One region of the Serratia sp. TSA_105.2 genome, then DNA from elsewhere that is predicted to be linked to it. Evidence: predicted binding sites of a transcription regulator. Region 1 holds the regulator's gene; the other holds the start of a gene.
The links. Region 1 encodes Fur, which represses iron uptake genes when iron is present. Its sites were predicted from a motif close to ATAATAATGAGAACNACTATCAA; they were not measured.
Positions count from the first base shown of each region.

Region 2: the regulator Fur is predicted to act here: its motif matches at 1,263-1,285, upstream of fepD (Fe(3+)-siderophore ABC transporter permease).

Region 1 covers NZ_JBQZFT010000002.1:616,599-624,176, forward strand. Annotated here, with positions in the region: gene pgm (phosphoglucomutase (alpha-D-glucose-1,6-bisphosphate-dependent)) at 1-925, opposite strand, end outside; gene seqA (replication initiation negative regulator SeqA) at 1,003-1,545, opposite strand; gene ybfF (esterase) at 1,770-2,543, shown strand; gene ybfE (LexA regulated protein) at 2,800-3,087, shown strand; gene fldA (flavodoxin FldA) at 3,352-3,891, shown strand; gene fur (ferric iron uptake transcriptional regulator) at 4,221-4,667, shown strand; gene ACUTSC_RS09385 (family 20 glycosylhydrolase) at 4,912-7,569, opposite strand.
Region 2 covers NZ_JBQZFT010000003.1:52,361-59,938, forward strand. Annotated here, with positions in the region: gene fepG (iron-enterobactin ABC transporter permease) at 1-192, opposite strand, end outside; gene fepD (Fe(3+)-siderophore ABC transporter permease) at 192-1,247, opposite strand; gene fepB (Fe2+-enterobactin ABC transporter substrate-binding protein) at 1,462-2,469, opposite strand; RNA gene ACUTSC_RS11325 (RtT sRNA) at 2,671-2,794, opposite strand; tRNA gene ACUTSC_RS11330 (tRNA-Lys) at 2,870-2,945, opposite strand; tRNA gene ACUTSC_RS11335 (tRNA-Val) at 2,953-3,028, opposite strand; tRNA gene ACUTSC_RS11340 (tRNA-Val) at 3,067-3,142, opposite strand; tRNA gene ACUTSC_RS11345 (tRNA-Val) at 3,172-3,247, opposite strand; gene gltX (glutamate--tRNA ligase) at 3,542-4,957, shown strand; gene ACUTSC_RS11355 (formate/nitrite transporter family protein) at 5,033-5,818, opposite strand; tRNA gene ACUTSC_RS11360 (tRNA-Ala) at 6,127-6,202, shown strand; tRNA gene ACUTSC_RS11365 (tRNA-Ala) at 6,263-6,338, shown strand; gene ACUTSC_RS11370 (NupC/NupG family nucleoside CNT transporter) at 6,457-7,578, opposite strand, start outside.

The DNA of each region.
Region 1 (7,578 bases):
GGTCGTAATCCGGATCGTTGGCGAACGCCAGATCGAATTTGTCGCGCAGCGCCAGCAGGCCGGCCATCGCCGACTCGGACGAGCAGTCCATGCGGATGATGCCGTCGTGGTCCAGGTGCATAAAGCGGAAGGTCTGATCGATGGAATCGTTCACCAGCGTCAGATCCAGCTTGTAGTGCTCCGCCACGCGCTGCCAATAGGCAATGCCGGAACCGCCGAGCGGATCCACGCCCAGCTTCAGGCCGGCGCGTTGGATGGCCGGCATGTCGACCACCTCAACCAGGCCTTCGACATAAGGCTGCACGAGGTCTTTGGCGTGCAGGTGGCCGCTGTTCCAGGCCTTGTCCAGCGACTGGCGCTGAACGCCTTTCAGCTGCTGCGCCAGCAGTTCGTTGGCGCGCTTTTCGATCACCGACGTCAGGTTGGTGTCGGCCGGGCCGCCGTTCGGCGGGTTGTACTTGATGCCACCGTCTTCCGGCGGGTTATGGGACGGCGTAATGACGATGCCGTCGGCCTGCGCGCCGCCGCGGCGGTTGTGGCACAGAATGGCGTGCGATACCGCCGGCGTTGGCGTGAAGCCGTTGTTTTCCTGCACGATCACGTCGACGCCGTTGGCGGTCAGCACTTCCAGCACGGAAATGAAGGCCGGCTCGGACAGCGCATGGGTATCTTTGCCCACGTAGCACGGGCCGGTGGTGCCCTGCTGATGACGAACTTCGGCGATCGCCTGAGCGATGGCGAGGATGTGCGCTTCGTTGAAGCTGTGGCGCTGCGCGCTGCCGCGGTGGCCGGAGGTGCCAAACTTCACCGCGTGTGCGGCATTGCCGGCTTCCGGTTGCAGCACATAGTACTGCGACGTCAGCTGGGCTACGTTGATCAGATCGCTTTGGCGGGCGGGCTGCCCGGCACGTGGATTATTCGCCATCGACATATCTCCCTCATCCCTGTCGGTGACCGGGCAGATACGTCGCGCACGGCCAGCATGACGGGCTGTTCGCTAAATTAGACGGTACCGCAAACTTTCTCGATCAGTTCCGCCGGGAACTGCATCGCCTGCATGATGTGTTCGATCATGCTGCGTTTGCGGCCGGTATTGGTATTGGTGATCACCCAGTAAGGGGTGCCCGGTACATGCTTCGGCTTGGTGTGCGTGCCGTTGGCCAGCAGGGTCTGCTGATCGCCGGCGAAATAGGTGCGGGTACGGCCGGTCAACGCCTCGGTAGCGGCGGCGAAACCGGCGGCATCGAGGGTATACAGCGTGGACAGCACCAGCATGAAACGGTTGACCGCTTTGTTCTGCTCGGCATATTCATCCGACAGCAGCAGCTCACGCACGGCGCGTACGCGATCGCGTGGGCGCTGCGCCGGCGCCGCTTTTTCCAGCTCGACGGACTGCGGTGCACTGGCAGCAGGCAACGCGCGCACCGGCTGCCCGGCGGTGAATTTCAACATGCGGCGTAAAATATCGGACGCGCTTTCACCGATGTGTTGCGTGTGGCTGGCAATATAACGGTAAAGCTCTTCGTCGACTTCAATAGTTTTCATCTTTATCCAATACTGTTTTTTCTACTTAGAACCTGAAGCCAGATCCTGCATTCAAGCCATGGGATTATAAGGTTAAAAGCGCTGGGGCGAACACAACAATGTGCCTCCGGACGGCAAATGCAGACTAATACCTATAGCCGGCACTGCCAAGCCCGCGCCGCGAAAATTCCGCATGATTCATCGTGCGATTCAATCATGATACCCTAATCTGAATCTCTCTCAGTATGAACTTCGCCATGAAATTACATTATCAACTGCTGGCCGCCGAGTCAGACGCGCTGCCGGTGCTGCTGATCCACGGGCTGTTCGGCAATCTGGACAACCTGGGCGTGCTGGCGCGCGATCTGCATAAACAGCACACGGTGATCAAGGTCGATCTGCGCAACCACGGCCTCTCCCCGCGCGCCGACGACATGAACTACCCCGCCATGGCGCAGGATCTGCTGGCGCTGCTCGACGAACTGCAGCTGGAGAAAGCGATCGTCATCGGTCATTCGATGGGCGGCAAAGCGGCGATGGCGCTGACCGCCATCGCGCCCGAGCGCATAGCCAGGCTGATCGTCATCGACGTCGCGCCGGTGGATTACCAGACCCGCCGTCACGACGAGATCTTCGCCGCGCTGAAGGCCGTCAGCGCCGCCGGCATCACCCAGCGCCAGGCGGCCGCCCAGCTGATGCGCGACTATCTGCAGGAAGAAGGCGTGATCCAGTTCCTGCTGAAGTCCTTCCACAACGGCGAATGGCGCTTCAACCTGCCGGTGCTGATCGAACGTTACGAAGACATCACCGGCTGGCAGGATGTGCCGGCCTGGCCGCACCCAATCCTGTTCATTCGCGGCGGCCTGTCGCCGTACGTGCAGGACAGTTACCGTGCAGACATCGCGCGCCAGTTCCCGCAGGCCCGCGCGCACGTCGTTGCCGGCACCGGCCATTGGGTGCACGCCGAAAAGCCGGAGGCGGTGCTGCGCGCCATCCACCGTTTTCTCGACGAAGCCTGAAAAGTGCGCTCACCTGGCGAAAAAACGCGCTAAAGATAACGGCTTAGCGCGTTTAGCCCGCAGTTAGGCATTGTCGCCGCTCCATCTGCTGGGGTAATATGGCGCGCTATAATTTTGCCGCCGCGCCAGCGCGTTCGCGAACGCCGGTTCGGGGGTGAATTTGGGTTAGGGTTTATTGGCCCGAAGTGTGTTAACCGATGCCTCCGGAAGCGTGCGAGCGCTTTTTGATGCAAACTCCCTTGCAGTACCGCTACCTATGGCAAAAGAACAAACGGATCGCACGACGCTGGATCTGTTCGCAGATGAACGCCGTCCGGGGCGCCCGAAAACCAACCCGCTTTCCCGCGATGAACAGCTTAGAATCAATAAGCGCAATCAGTTACGGCGCGATAAAGTGCGTGGATTGCGGCGCGTAGAGCTGAAAATCAACGCGGATGCGGTGGACGCCCTGAACAAACTGGCGGAACAGCGCAACATCAGCCGCAGCGAACTCATCGAGCAGATGCTGTTGGCACAACTGGCGGAAGAACAGCCGGAACATTGATCTCTTCGGCCGCACGCGCGGCGCGGCGTTAAGGACAACGCCGGATCGACCACGCTTTTCTTCATTCTCCGGCATCGCATAAATGCGATAAAACCCCGGCGCCACTTTCTGGCATGATACGCATTTACCGGTAAGAGACTGCGCCTGTCGGCGCCCGCCCCGGAGGCGAAAGGCTCTTGCCATGGCATCATTTTAATCGGCGTCAGCGGCGGCAGTGCCGGCGTCGAGTAATGCAATTACTTGAATTTAAAGGTTATACGCGATATGGCTACTGTAGGCATTTTCTTTGGCAGCGACACTGGCAATACCGAAAACATTGCCAAAATGATCCAGAAAATTCTCCAGAAACAGTTTGGCGACGACGTCTCTGAAGTGCATGACATCGCTAAAAGCAGCAAAGAAGACCTGGAAGGGTTCGATATCCTGCTGCTGGGTATCCCGACCTGGTATTACGGTGAAGCGCAGTGTGACTGGGATGATTTCTTCCCGACGCTGGAAGAAGTCGACTTCAACGGCAAACTGGTGGCGCTGTTCGGCTGCGGCGACCAGGAAGACTACGCGGAATACTTCTGTGACGCGATGGGCACCATTCGCGACATCATCGAACCGCGCGGCGCGGCCATCGTGGGCCACTGGCCGACCAAAGGCTACCACTTCGAGGCCTCCAAAGGCCTGGCGGACGACGACCACTTCATCGGTTTGGCGATCGACGAAGACCGTCAGCCGGAGCTGACCAACGAGCGCGTGGACGCTTGGGTCAAACAGATCGTCGAAGAGCTGAGCCTGGCCGATATCGTCGGCTAAGCCCCGGCACTGGCGAAAGGTTGAACAAAGGCCCTGTAAAGTGCATAGTGTGCCCACAGGGCCGTCATCGGCAGCAGGGATTGCTGCGATAGAAGCTACAGATTTGTAACTTCCCACCCCGTCACGGTAGACTGAGATATCGGTTTATCCCATCCATCAAGGCGTTGCATGCAAAACATGCAATAGTGCAATTATATCTTTGTTAACAACCGGCGGTTTCCATTTAGTACAACCGGTTCTATAATGAGACGCATTAACTCTTTGTGCCGACCGATGCCACAGGCGAGTACGCCTCAACTTGATTAGCATAGTAACAGGACTGAATTCGCATGACCGACAACAACATCGCATTGAAGAAGGCCGGCTTAAAAGTCACGCTTCCGCGACTCAAAATCCTGGAAGTACTGCAAAATCCGGAATGCCATCACGTCAGTGCGGAAGATTTGTACAAAAAACTGATTGATATGGGCGAAGAGATCGGGCTGGCAACGGTTTATCGCGTACTGAACCAGTTTGACGATGCGGGCATTGTGACACGTCACAATTTCGAAGGCGGCAAGTCCGTGTTCGAGCTGACCCAACAGCATCACCACGATCATCTTATTTGCCTGGACTGCGGCAAAGTGATCGAATTCAGCGACGAATCCATCGAAGTGCGCCAGCGTGATATCGCCAAGCAACACGGCATCAAGCTCACCAACCACAGCCTGTATCTGTACGGCCACTGCGAAACCGGTGACTGCCGCGAAGACGAAACGCTGCACGACAAGAAATAAGCCTGACCGGCTATGAAAAACCGCCTCACACCGAGGCGGTTTTTTTATGCCCGCTGTGCAGCAGACAAAAAAATCCCCGGACAGGCCGGGGAAAATCATGTCATGAAATATCACAATTGCAGCGGCACAGCGACTCCACGTACTACTCTCACTACAACGTCCGCCCTACGCCGACACGCGCGGGCGAACGCATTCCCCCTTCGTTATACGGCCGCCGCCAGGGCAGCAGGCCATTGCACCGGGCCTAGACCTTCTCGGCGCGGCTGTAGCGTTTGCCGTCCGGGCTGACCGAACGCACCTGCACTTCACCGGAGATCGCCGGCTTGGCCTTGGCGTCATAGCGCTGCCACTGCTTGCCGCCGTCGGTGGAGTACTCGATGCCCAACCCCGGCAGCGCGATATTCGCCTCCAGCTTGCCGCCCGCTACGCGTGCGCCCGGCACCGGCAGACGATAAGCGACGCCGCCCTTGTCCAGCTTGGCCAGTTCACGCTGCCCCAGGATATTGGCGAAGCGCAGCCAGTCTTTCTCCAGCGTCTTGGTATCGACAAAGTGGGTTTCCCCGCCTTTGTATTCGCGGCCGGCGCGATAGTCCTGCTCCCAACCGGCGCGGTGCCAGGCGCGTTCAGCCACTGACAGCGCGCGTGGGAAGATCATGTATTCCATCTGCGGATCGGTGCGCTGGGTTTCGCTCCACAGCTGAGCGGACAGCCCGTAGGCACCCGGCCACGGCTTGTCGCTCTTGGCGTTGAAGTGGTTGCCGTCGCGGTCGACCGAGGTTTCCGCGTTCTGTGGCATGTTGTCCGGCGCGAAGCTGAACACCTTGCGCTCGTCGCTGAAGCGGGTGCCCCAGTAGTAACCGCGCTCGTCCGGGTTCACCTCGTAAGGGAAGTCCATATAGACGTAGTCCGGGTTGGAAACCACCACTTCATACCCTTTGTTGGCCCAGTCGTTGACGCTATCGAAACCGCCCCAGTACAGGGTATCCCAGAAGTTGACGCCCACGCGCGAGGTGGCGAACGCCTTCGCGTTCTCGGCGTCTTTCAGGCCATCCTGCCAGGCCTGCATTCTGTCGATGCCATGCGCCTTCACCAGCTTGCTGACCTCTTGGCCAAAGTAGCTCGGCAGATGCTCCATGTCGGCCACCTTGCCTTCTTTGATCATCGTCTGGCACACCTGCGACTTGGCCCACGGCTTGTCTTCGTTGCTCTGATCGATGATGCCTTTGCCCGGCTCCGGTTTCGCCTTGTCGGTGTAGCCGGCACCCAGGCGAATGTTTTTCGCTTCGTCGCCGCCGAAGTGCCAGGTCTTGATCGGCTGGCCGGCCTCTTTATGCATCTGGGCGATCTCGCCGATCACCTTGTCGACAAAGCGCTGGGAAGAATCCAGGCACGGGTTCAGGTAGCTCTGGCGGTTAAAGAACTGTACGGAGGTGGTGTTGGAGGTATCGGTCGGATCCACCAGGCGGAATTCGTTGGCCTCCTGCTCTTTGCCGGCGGCATGCAGCTTTTTATAGCGCGCTTCCATCGAGACCACCGCGGCGCGGGCGTGTGCCGGCATGTCGATCTCCGGGATCACTTCAATCTGGCGCGCCTGGGCGTATTTGATGATGTCAATATAGTCCTGACGGCTGAAGAAGCCACCGTAGACGTCCGGCCCCTGGCCGTACTGCGGCAGCAGGCAGGTGGTTTCGCTCAGATCGTGGCAGCGCTGGCCACCGACCTCCGTCAGCTCAGGCAAACCGGGGATCTCGATGCGCCAGCCTTCGTCATCGCTCAGGTGGAAGTGGAATTTGTTGAGCTTGTAGGCCGCCATCTGATCCAGCAGGCGCAGCACCGCGTCCTTCTTATGGAAGTTGCGCGCTACGTCGAGGAAAATGCCGCGATACTGGAAGCGCGGCGCATCGCTGGCGTCCAGCGTGGCGATCTTGCCGCTGCCGTCGCTCGGCACTAACGACAGGATCGACTGCAGCCCGTAGAACACCCCAGCCTGATCGAAGCCGATCACCCGCGCTTCTTTCTTGCCGATTTTCAGCTCATAGGCGCCCGGCACCGCCATCGCGCCTTTAAACTTGCCCGGCTGGATGTCGGTCTTGATCGGATAGCCGTTGGCCTGAACCGGCACGCCCAGCAGCGCGAAGCGTTGGTTGACGACGTCCGCCGCCGGCTTGACCAGCGTGCTCAGATCCGGCGATACCCCTTTGCGCAGATCGACGTCCTGCGCGTGCACTTTCACCTGCATCGGCGTCGGCACGATCTGGCCGCGCAGCGCGCCGGCAGACAGCGTCTGCAAGTCGGCATTGCTGACAAAGCGCGAAGCCGGCGTCATCAGAATGTTTTTGTCGTCCTTGGTGCGCTTCCACTGGTCGCCGGTGAACGGCGCCACGAACTGGTCCAGGTTTTCGGTGTCGGTATTCGCCAGCATTTTCGGCTTGGCGTCGCCGGACGTGGCATACCAGCGCGGCAGGAAGTCGTTTCTGAACAGCTGCCAGTATTCGGCGACCACCGGGATTTCCACCGCCTTACCGGCCGGGAAACCGCTGAATTTAGAGGTCGGCTCCAGCTTGTACAGATCGCCGGTGAGGTGAGCAATCTTGAACTGGTCGTTGTCTACCCGCAGGGTCTGGCGCGGGCTGTGGAAATAGATGACCCAGTCTTTACCGTCGATCGCCTGGCCGTCGTTGCTGAGGGTGAACAACACCCGGTTGCATGAGGCCCAGTCGGCGCCCAGCGCCGCGCAATCCACGCCGTTTTCGCCGGCGCGGTTATCCAGCATTTTCACGTTCAGCTTCAGCTGGCTCAGCTGATCCACCAGCTGTTGATCGGCCATGGCGTTTCCCATGCCGCCCAGGAATCCCATCGTTGCCGTCAACGCGGCCAGTGCGCTCAGTTTGAATGCGTTCATGTTCTTGTC
Region 2 (7,578 bases), on a different contig from region 1:
CGGCGCCTCGCCGCTGAGCGCGGCAAAGACCTGTTCCAGCGAAAGCTGCAGCGTGCCGTAGCACAGCGCGGCAACGGCCATTGCCAGGCACAACGCCAGCAGCGAAAGATTGACCAACAGCAGGCGCAGCGGCATGCGCCAGTTGATGACGCCGTCCGGGCGGCCGATATGCAGCGTGTGCGGCAGACTCATCACAGACCCCCCAGCGTTTTCTTGCGGCGCACCAGCCAGATCAGCACCGGCGCGCCGATGAAGGCCGCCACGATGGATACCCGCAGCTCACCGGCCGCCAGCAGACGGCCGACCACGTCGGCGCACAGCAGTAAAATCGGCGCCAGCAGCATGGAGTAGGGCAGGATCCAGCGCTGGTCGGGGCCGACCCACCAGCGGGCGATATGCGGCACCATCAGGCCGATGAAACTGATTGGGCCGACGGTGGCGGTTGCCGCGCCGCACAGCAGCGTGATGGCGATCACCGCGACGATCTGAGTCAGCACCACGCGTGCGCCGAGCGCGATAGCCAGATCTTCCCCCATGCCGATGGTATTCAGCGGCCGGGCGATGAGCAGCGTCAGCAGGCAGCCGAGCAAAATGGCGGGGGCGGTAACCGGCAGCGTGGACAGCGTGCGGATATCCAGTGTGCCGGCCTGCCAGAAGCGCAGTTGGTCGAAGGTTTGCGGATCGATCAGCGACAGCCCGGTGGTGATGCCGATCAGCACCGCGCCGATCGCCACGCCGGCCAGCGTCAGCCGCACCGGGTTGATGCGCCCGCCCGCCAGCGTGCCGATCAGGTAGACCAGCAGGGTGGTGAGGGCAGCGCCGACGAAGGCGTAGGCCATATAGCTTTCGGTGGTGGCCGCGCCGAAAAACATGATGCCGATGACCACGGCGAAGCTGGCGCCGGCGTTGATGCCGAGCACGCCGGGATCGGCCAGCGGATTGCGCGTTAACGCCTGAATCAGCGCGCCGGCGGCGCCGAGCGCCATGCCGGCCAAAATGCCGGCCAGCGTACGGGGCACCCGGGCGTTGAGAATGATGGTGCTGTCGGAACCGCTCGCGGCGCCCTGCAGGCTGAGCCAGACGGTATGGAAGGGGATGGCTTTGGAACCCAGCATCAGGCTGGCAATGATGCACAGCAGCAACAGCGCCAAGCCGATACCGAACCCGGCGATGCGTTTGAAGCCACTGGCGTAAGCTGCGTGCGGTGCGGACGAAAGCGTCCGCTCAGTCGGAGTGGGTACGTTCACACCGGTAACTCCTGTATGATTTTTATTCTCATTGTTATTTGCGTTCATGCGGGTGCTAATAGTAGCACGAGTTTACGCCCGCATGCACCCGCCGGTTGGTGGCGCAGGTGCATTGACGATGTTAATAACTATTGATATTTCAATTGATTGAATGTGAACGGTTGCCCTGTTTATGGCAAACGTCGGCAGGAGGTTGGCCCGCCGACGGCGTGGTTCAGGGCTTTTTGAACAGCCGTTCGATTTGGTTCAGCATGTTGGTGGCGCTGTAGTAATCGAGACGGAAAGTGTCGTTGCCGACGGCGTAGACGTGCCGCTGTTCCACCGGCTCCAGATGTTTGAGGAACGGGTTGGTCAGCACCTCTTGCACTTTACGCTCGTTGGTGGCGAACAGGATCAGCGTTTTGCCGTTCAGGCCCTCGGCCATTTTTTCGCCGGAGATCTGGATGATGTCATGGCGTTTACCCATGCTGGCGTTGCCTTTGGCGCTTTCCGGCGGGGTGGCCAGTTGGAAGCCGAGCTGGGTCAGCAGCTTGCCCTGGGCGGAACCCGGCGTCCACAGCATGGCCTCGCGGCCGTTGTCGGCATACACCAGCGGGGTGGTCGGCTGCGGCGGCAGCGCGATCGCCTGCTTCACTTGCTCCACGCGCTGTTCGAAACGATCTTCCGCCTGTTTGGCGCCGGCTTCATGGCCGGTGATCTCGCCGAGCTCGCTGGCCAACTGTTGCCAGCTCTTGTCGCCATAGTCGAGCACCAGCGTCGGCGCAATGGCCGACAGCTGGTCATACAGTTTCAACGCCGAATCCCCGCCGGTGGCGGCGACGACAATCAAATCCGGCGCGGCGGCGGCGACGGCTTCGGCATTGGGCTCCACCTGGTACAGCCGTTCGACGTGGCGCTGTTTGGCCACCTCGCTCCACTGGGTAAAGAAGCCTTGTTTATCGGCCACCAGGGGATTCGGGCTGGTGGCGGCGCTGGCGACCACCGGGGCGTCGATCGCCAGCAGCGTGCCGGTGATGGTGACGCTGGTGGACACGATGCGCTGCGGTGGTTTTTCCAGCGTGAATTTCCCTTTGGCGCTGTCGATGGTGCGCGGCCAACTGCTGTCGGCAGCGGGGGCGGACGGTTTCTGCCCGTCGTTCTTCTCGTCCGGGCCGCAGCCGCTGAGCAGCAGGCTGGAAGTGGCGATAAATGCAATGAACAGCTGGCGTAAGGATAGGGTCATGAGCGGGCTCTTTCTTTCCTTGAACTAAGGCGTATCAATCCGGCGGCGGATTGGCTGCGTGGTGGATGCCCGCTAATTTACCATTCAAGTCGCCAAAATGATAACCATTCGTATCTCAGCGCGTGGTGGCTGGATAAAGAAGAAAAGGGGGGGGCGAACCGCAGAAACGAAAAAAGCGCCAAAAGGCGCTTTTCTCTGAATTGGTGGGTCGTGCAGGATTGATTCGGCCTGTGGCCTCACCCTGCGGGCAACGCTGCGCGTTGTCGTATCGCTGCGCGATGCTCGAACCTCTACGGCTCTTCATCCTGCACGACTCGGTGAACTCTGTCGGCAAGAAGATGAAGTCGGGTTTAGGTGGCGCAGAAACGAAAAAAGCGCCAAAAGGCGCTTTTCTCTGAATTGGTGGGTCGTGCAGGATTCGAACCTGCGACCAATTGATTAAAAGTCAACTGCTCTACCAACTGAGCTAACGACCCGCAGAAGTGGTGGGTGATGACGGGCTCGAACCGCCGACCCCCTCCGTGTAAAGGAGATGCTCTACCAACTGAGCTAATCACCCACTTCAGGACTTCCAGGTACTGCTAAACGAGATAATGATGGTGGGTGATGACGGGCTCGAACCGCCGACCCCCTCCGTGTAAAGGAGATGCTCTACCAACTGAGCTAATCACCCTCATTCGTTCTCATTTTTTCTCAACAAGATGGTGGGCGATGACGGGCTCGAACCGCCGACCCCCTCCGTGTAAAGGAGATGCTCTACCAACTGAGCTAATCGCCCCGTCTTGTTGGAGTCGCATTATAGGGATAGTTCAAAGTGAGTCAACGGTTTTTAAAGTGATTTCAATCGTTCGCCGCAAATTTAGGCAGGGCGCGATAATTATCGCCAGCGCCGCCGATTCTTTGCGCAACGCTATGCGAAACTCGCCGCAAAACGCGCGAAATCGACCGGTGCAATATCGTGTCGGCGTTGAGGAATTAGCGCGTGGTGATACAATGTCGTCCACTCTTTTTTCAATTCCGAGCAATCGTCGGCCATCGCCGACACGCGTTGCGTAATAAGGCAGTGAACCCAATGAAAATCAAAACCCGTTTTGCACCGAGCCCGACCGGCTATCTTCACGTCGGCGGCGCGCGTACCGCACTTTACTCTTGGTTGTTCAGCCGCCATGCGGGCGGTGAGTTCGTTCTGCGTATCGAAGATACCGATTTGGAACGCTCTACCCAGGACGCGATCGACGCAATTATGGATGGCATGAACTGGTTGAACCTGGATTGGGATGAAGGCCCGTATTTCCAGACCAAGCGTTTCGATCGTTACAACGCGGTCATCGACGAGATGCTGGAGCAGGGCACGGCCTATAAATGCTATTGCTCCAAGGAACGTCTGGAAGCGCTGCGCGAGAAGCAGATGGAAAACGGCGAGAAGCCGCGTTACGACGGCCACTGCCGCGACAGCCAGTGCAGCCACACCGACGACGAGCCGCACGTGGTGCGCTTCCGCAACCCGCAGGAAGGCTCGGTGATCTTCGACGACAAAATTCGCGGCCCGATCGAATTCAGCAATCAAGAGCTGGACGATCTGATCATCCGTCGCACCGACGGTTCGCCAACCTATAACTTCTGCGTCGTCGTCGATGACTGGGACATGGAAATCACCCATGTGATCCGCGGCGAAGACCACATCAACAACACCCCGCGCCAAATCAACATTCTCAAAGCGCTGGGCGCGCCGGTGCCGGAATACGCGCACGTGTCGATGATCCTCGGCGACGACGGTAAAAAGCTGTCCAAGCGTCACGGCGCGGTGGGCGTTATGCAGTACCGCGACGACGGCTATCTGCCGCAGGCGCTGCTGAACTACCTGGTGCGTCTGGGCTGGTCCCACGGCGATCAGGAGATCTTCTCCATCGATGAGATGAAAGAGTTCTTCACGCTGGAAGCGATCAACAAATCCGCCAGCGCGTTCAACACCGAGAAGCTGCAGTGGCTGAACCACCACTACATCAACCATATGCCGGCGGAAGAAGTGGCGGTGCATCTGGCATGGCACGTTGAGCAGCTGGGCCTTGAAACCCGCAATGGCCCGGAACTGAAAGACCTCGTCAAGCTGCTGGGCGAGCGTTGCAAGACGCTGAAAGAGATGGCGGAGTCTTGCCGTTACTTCTACGAAGACTTCAGCGAGTTCGACGCAGACGCTGCCAAGAAGCACCTGCGCCCGGTGGCGCGTCAGCCGTTGGAAACAGTGCGCGCCAAGCTGGCCGCCATCACCGTCTGGACGCCGGAAAATGTGCATGACGCCATTCAGGGCACGGCGGATGAGCTGGGCGTCGGCATGGGTAAAGTCGGCATGCCGCTGCGCGTCGCGGTGACCGGCGCCGGCCAGTCGCCGGGCATGGACGTGACTGTGCATGCGATCGGCCAGAAGCGTTCGCTGCAGCGTATCGATATGGCGCTGGCTTACATCGCCGAGCGCGAAGCGCAAGCCTGATTAGGCTGAGACGCCAGACGCCATAAATGAAAAAGCCCCGTGGAGCGATCCCGGGGCTTTTTCCATGGCGGTGTGTCAGGCTTGCTCGCCGGCCGGCAAACCCGGGCGGTAGGCGAGGAAATACATCAGCCCGACAAAACCGGCGCCGCCCAGCGCGTTGCCGAGAAATACCACGACGAAATTGGGCAAATACTGCTCCCAGCCTATGCCGCCGGCAAAGATGGCCGCCGGGATGATGAACATATTCGCCACCACGTGCTGGAAGCCGATGGCGACAAAAGCCATGACCGGGAACCACATGCCGATCACTTTGCCCGGCACATCCTTGCTGGCGAAGGCTAACCACACCGCCAGGCACACCAGCCAGTTGCAGCCGACGCCGGAAATGAAGGCGTGCAGGAAGTCTGCATCCACTTTGGCCTGCGCGATCGCCAGCGTCTTATGCAAGAACGCGCCTTCGGTCAGGCCCAGCAAATGACCGAAGAAGTAGGCGACGGCCAGGCTGCCGGCCAGGTTGGCCAGGGTGACCCAAAACCAATTGCGCAGCACGGCGATGGCGGGGATTTCGCGGGCAAACCAGGCCATCGGCAAGGTCATCATGTTGCCGGTCAGCAGTTCGCCGCCGGCCAGAATGGTCAGGATCAAACCGATAGGAAAGACCGCGGCACCCAACAGGGCGCCGAAAGAGCCCCATTCGGCCGGCAGGGTGCCGATGACGTGAATATCCAGCAGAAAGCCGGTGGCGATAAAGGCGCCGGCGAGAAAGCCCAGAATCAACAGATTAGCGAGAGGGGCGCGGCTTTTGTTTACCCCGGCCTGAACGGCGAGGGCGGCGATTTCTTTTGGTGAATGCAAAGACATGACGGACTCGGTTTATAGTGATGAAGTTTATGGCGCGGGCAGTCTATGCCGCTCGGGAGTCCGACTCAAGCGCATTTCGCTAACATTCCGTTAATTAAAAATCAACGTGATATGCAGGGTCTTTTGCCACTTTGAGATGTAGCGCGCAAAATGGATGAACTCTGCGCAAAGTGATGATTTTTTGGTGCCAAACATGCTGATTTGGCGGCTTTTTCAACGCTTGATTCAGTAATTCAATTTAGCCGTTGACAGCTTTGAGTGGGTTTCATATTATGCGCCCCGTTCACAGCACAAAGTGATTGTGGAACGGGGCTATAGCTCAGCTGGGAGAGCGCTTGCATGGCATGCAAGAGGTCGACGGTTCGATCCCGTCTAGCTCCACCAACCTTCTTCTCAGAGAGGTTGGGGAATACCGTAACGCCGGTCAAAGCGTACCACTTTTGTGGGGCTATAGCTCAGCTGGGAGAGCGCTTGCATGGCATGCAAGAGGTCGACGGTTCGATCCCGTCTAGCTCCACCACCATTTAAAAAGCCGACCTTAGGGTCGGCTTTTTGCTTTGCGTCATTTCACCTTCGCTGAATGCAGGCCAACAAAAAAGGCGCCCGTAGGCGCCTTGTTATCGCAGTAGGTTCGAGGCTTAGCCCAGCACCAGGCCTGCGATGGAAGCGGACAGGATGCTGACCAGCGTAGAGCCGTACACCAGCTTCAGGCCAAAGCGCGACACCACGTTCCCCTGGTGTTCGTTCAGGCCTTTGATCGCACCGGCCACGATGCCGATGGAAGAGAAGTTGGCGAAGGACACCAGGAACACCGACAGGATCCCCAGGCTGCGCGGCGACAGCTCGGCAGACACTTTCTGCAGCTCCATCATTGCCACGAACTCGTTGGAAACCAGCTTGGTGGCCATGATGCTGCCAACCTGCAGGGCTTCGTGTTTAGGAATCCCCATGATCCAGGCGAACGGATAGAAGAAGTAGCCGAGGATTTCCTGGAAGCTCAGGCCGAAGATGGCGCTGAACACACCGTTGAGCGCGGCGATCAGGGCGATGAAGCCGATCAGCATCGCGGCAACGATAATCGCTACTTTGAAGCCGGCCAAGATATATTCACCCAGCATTTCGAAGAAGCTCTGGCCTTCATGCAGGTTGCCGAGGTGCAGCTCTTCTTCTTTATTGGTGTCGTACGGGTTGACCAGCGACAGCACGATAAAGGTGCTGAACATGTTCAATACCAGCGCCGCCACCACGAACTTGGCGTCCAGCATGGTCATGTAGGCGCCGACGATGGACATGGAAACCGTAGACATCGCGGTCGCCGCCATGGTGTACATGCGCTTTTCCGACATCTTGCCCAGGATATCCTTGTAGGCGATGAAGTTTTCGGATTGGCCCAGGATCAGCGAGCTGACGGCGTTGAACGACTCCAGCTTGCCCATGCCGTTCACTTTCGACAGCACGGTACCGATAATGCGGATGATGAACGGCAGCACCTTGATGTACTGCAGAATACCGATCAGCGCCGAAATGAAGACGATCGGGCACAGCACCTTCAGGAAGAAGAACGCCAGGCCTTTGTCGCCCATGCCGCCGAATACGAAATCAGTCCCTTGTCCCGCAAACCCGAGCAGTTTGTCAAACAGCGCGGCAAATCCTTTTACGAAGCCCAAACCCGCTTCCGAATGCAGGAAAAAGTAGGCCAGCAGTACTTCGATAACCAGTAGTTGAATAACATAGCGAATGCGGATGCTTTTACGATCGCG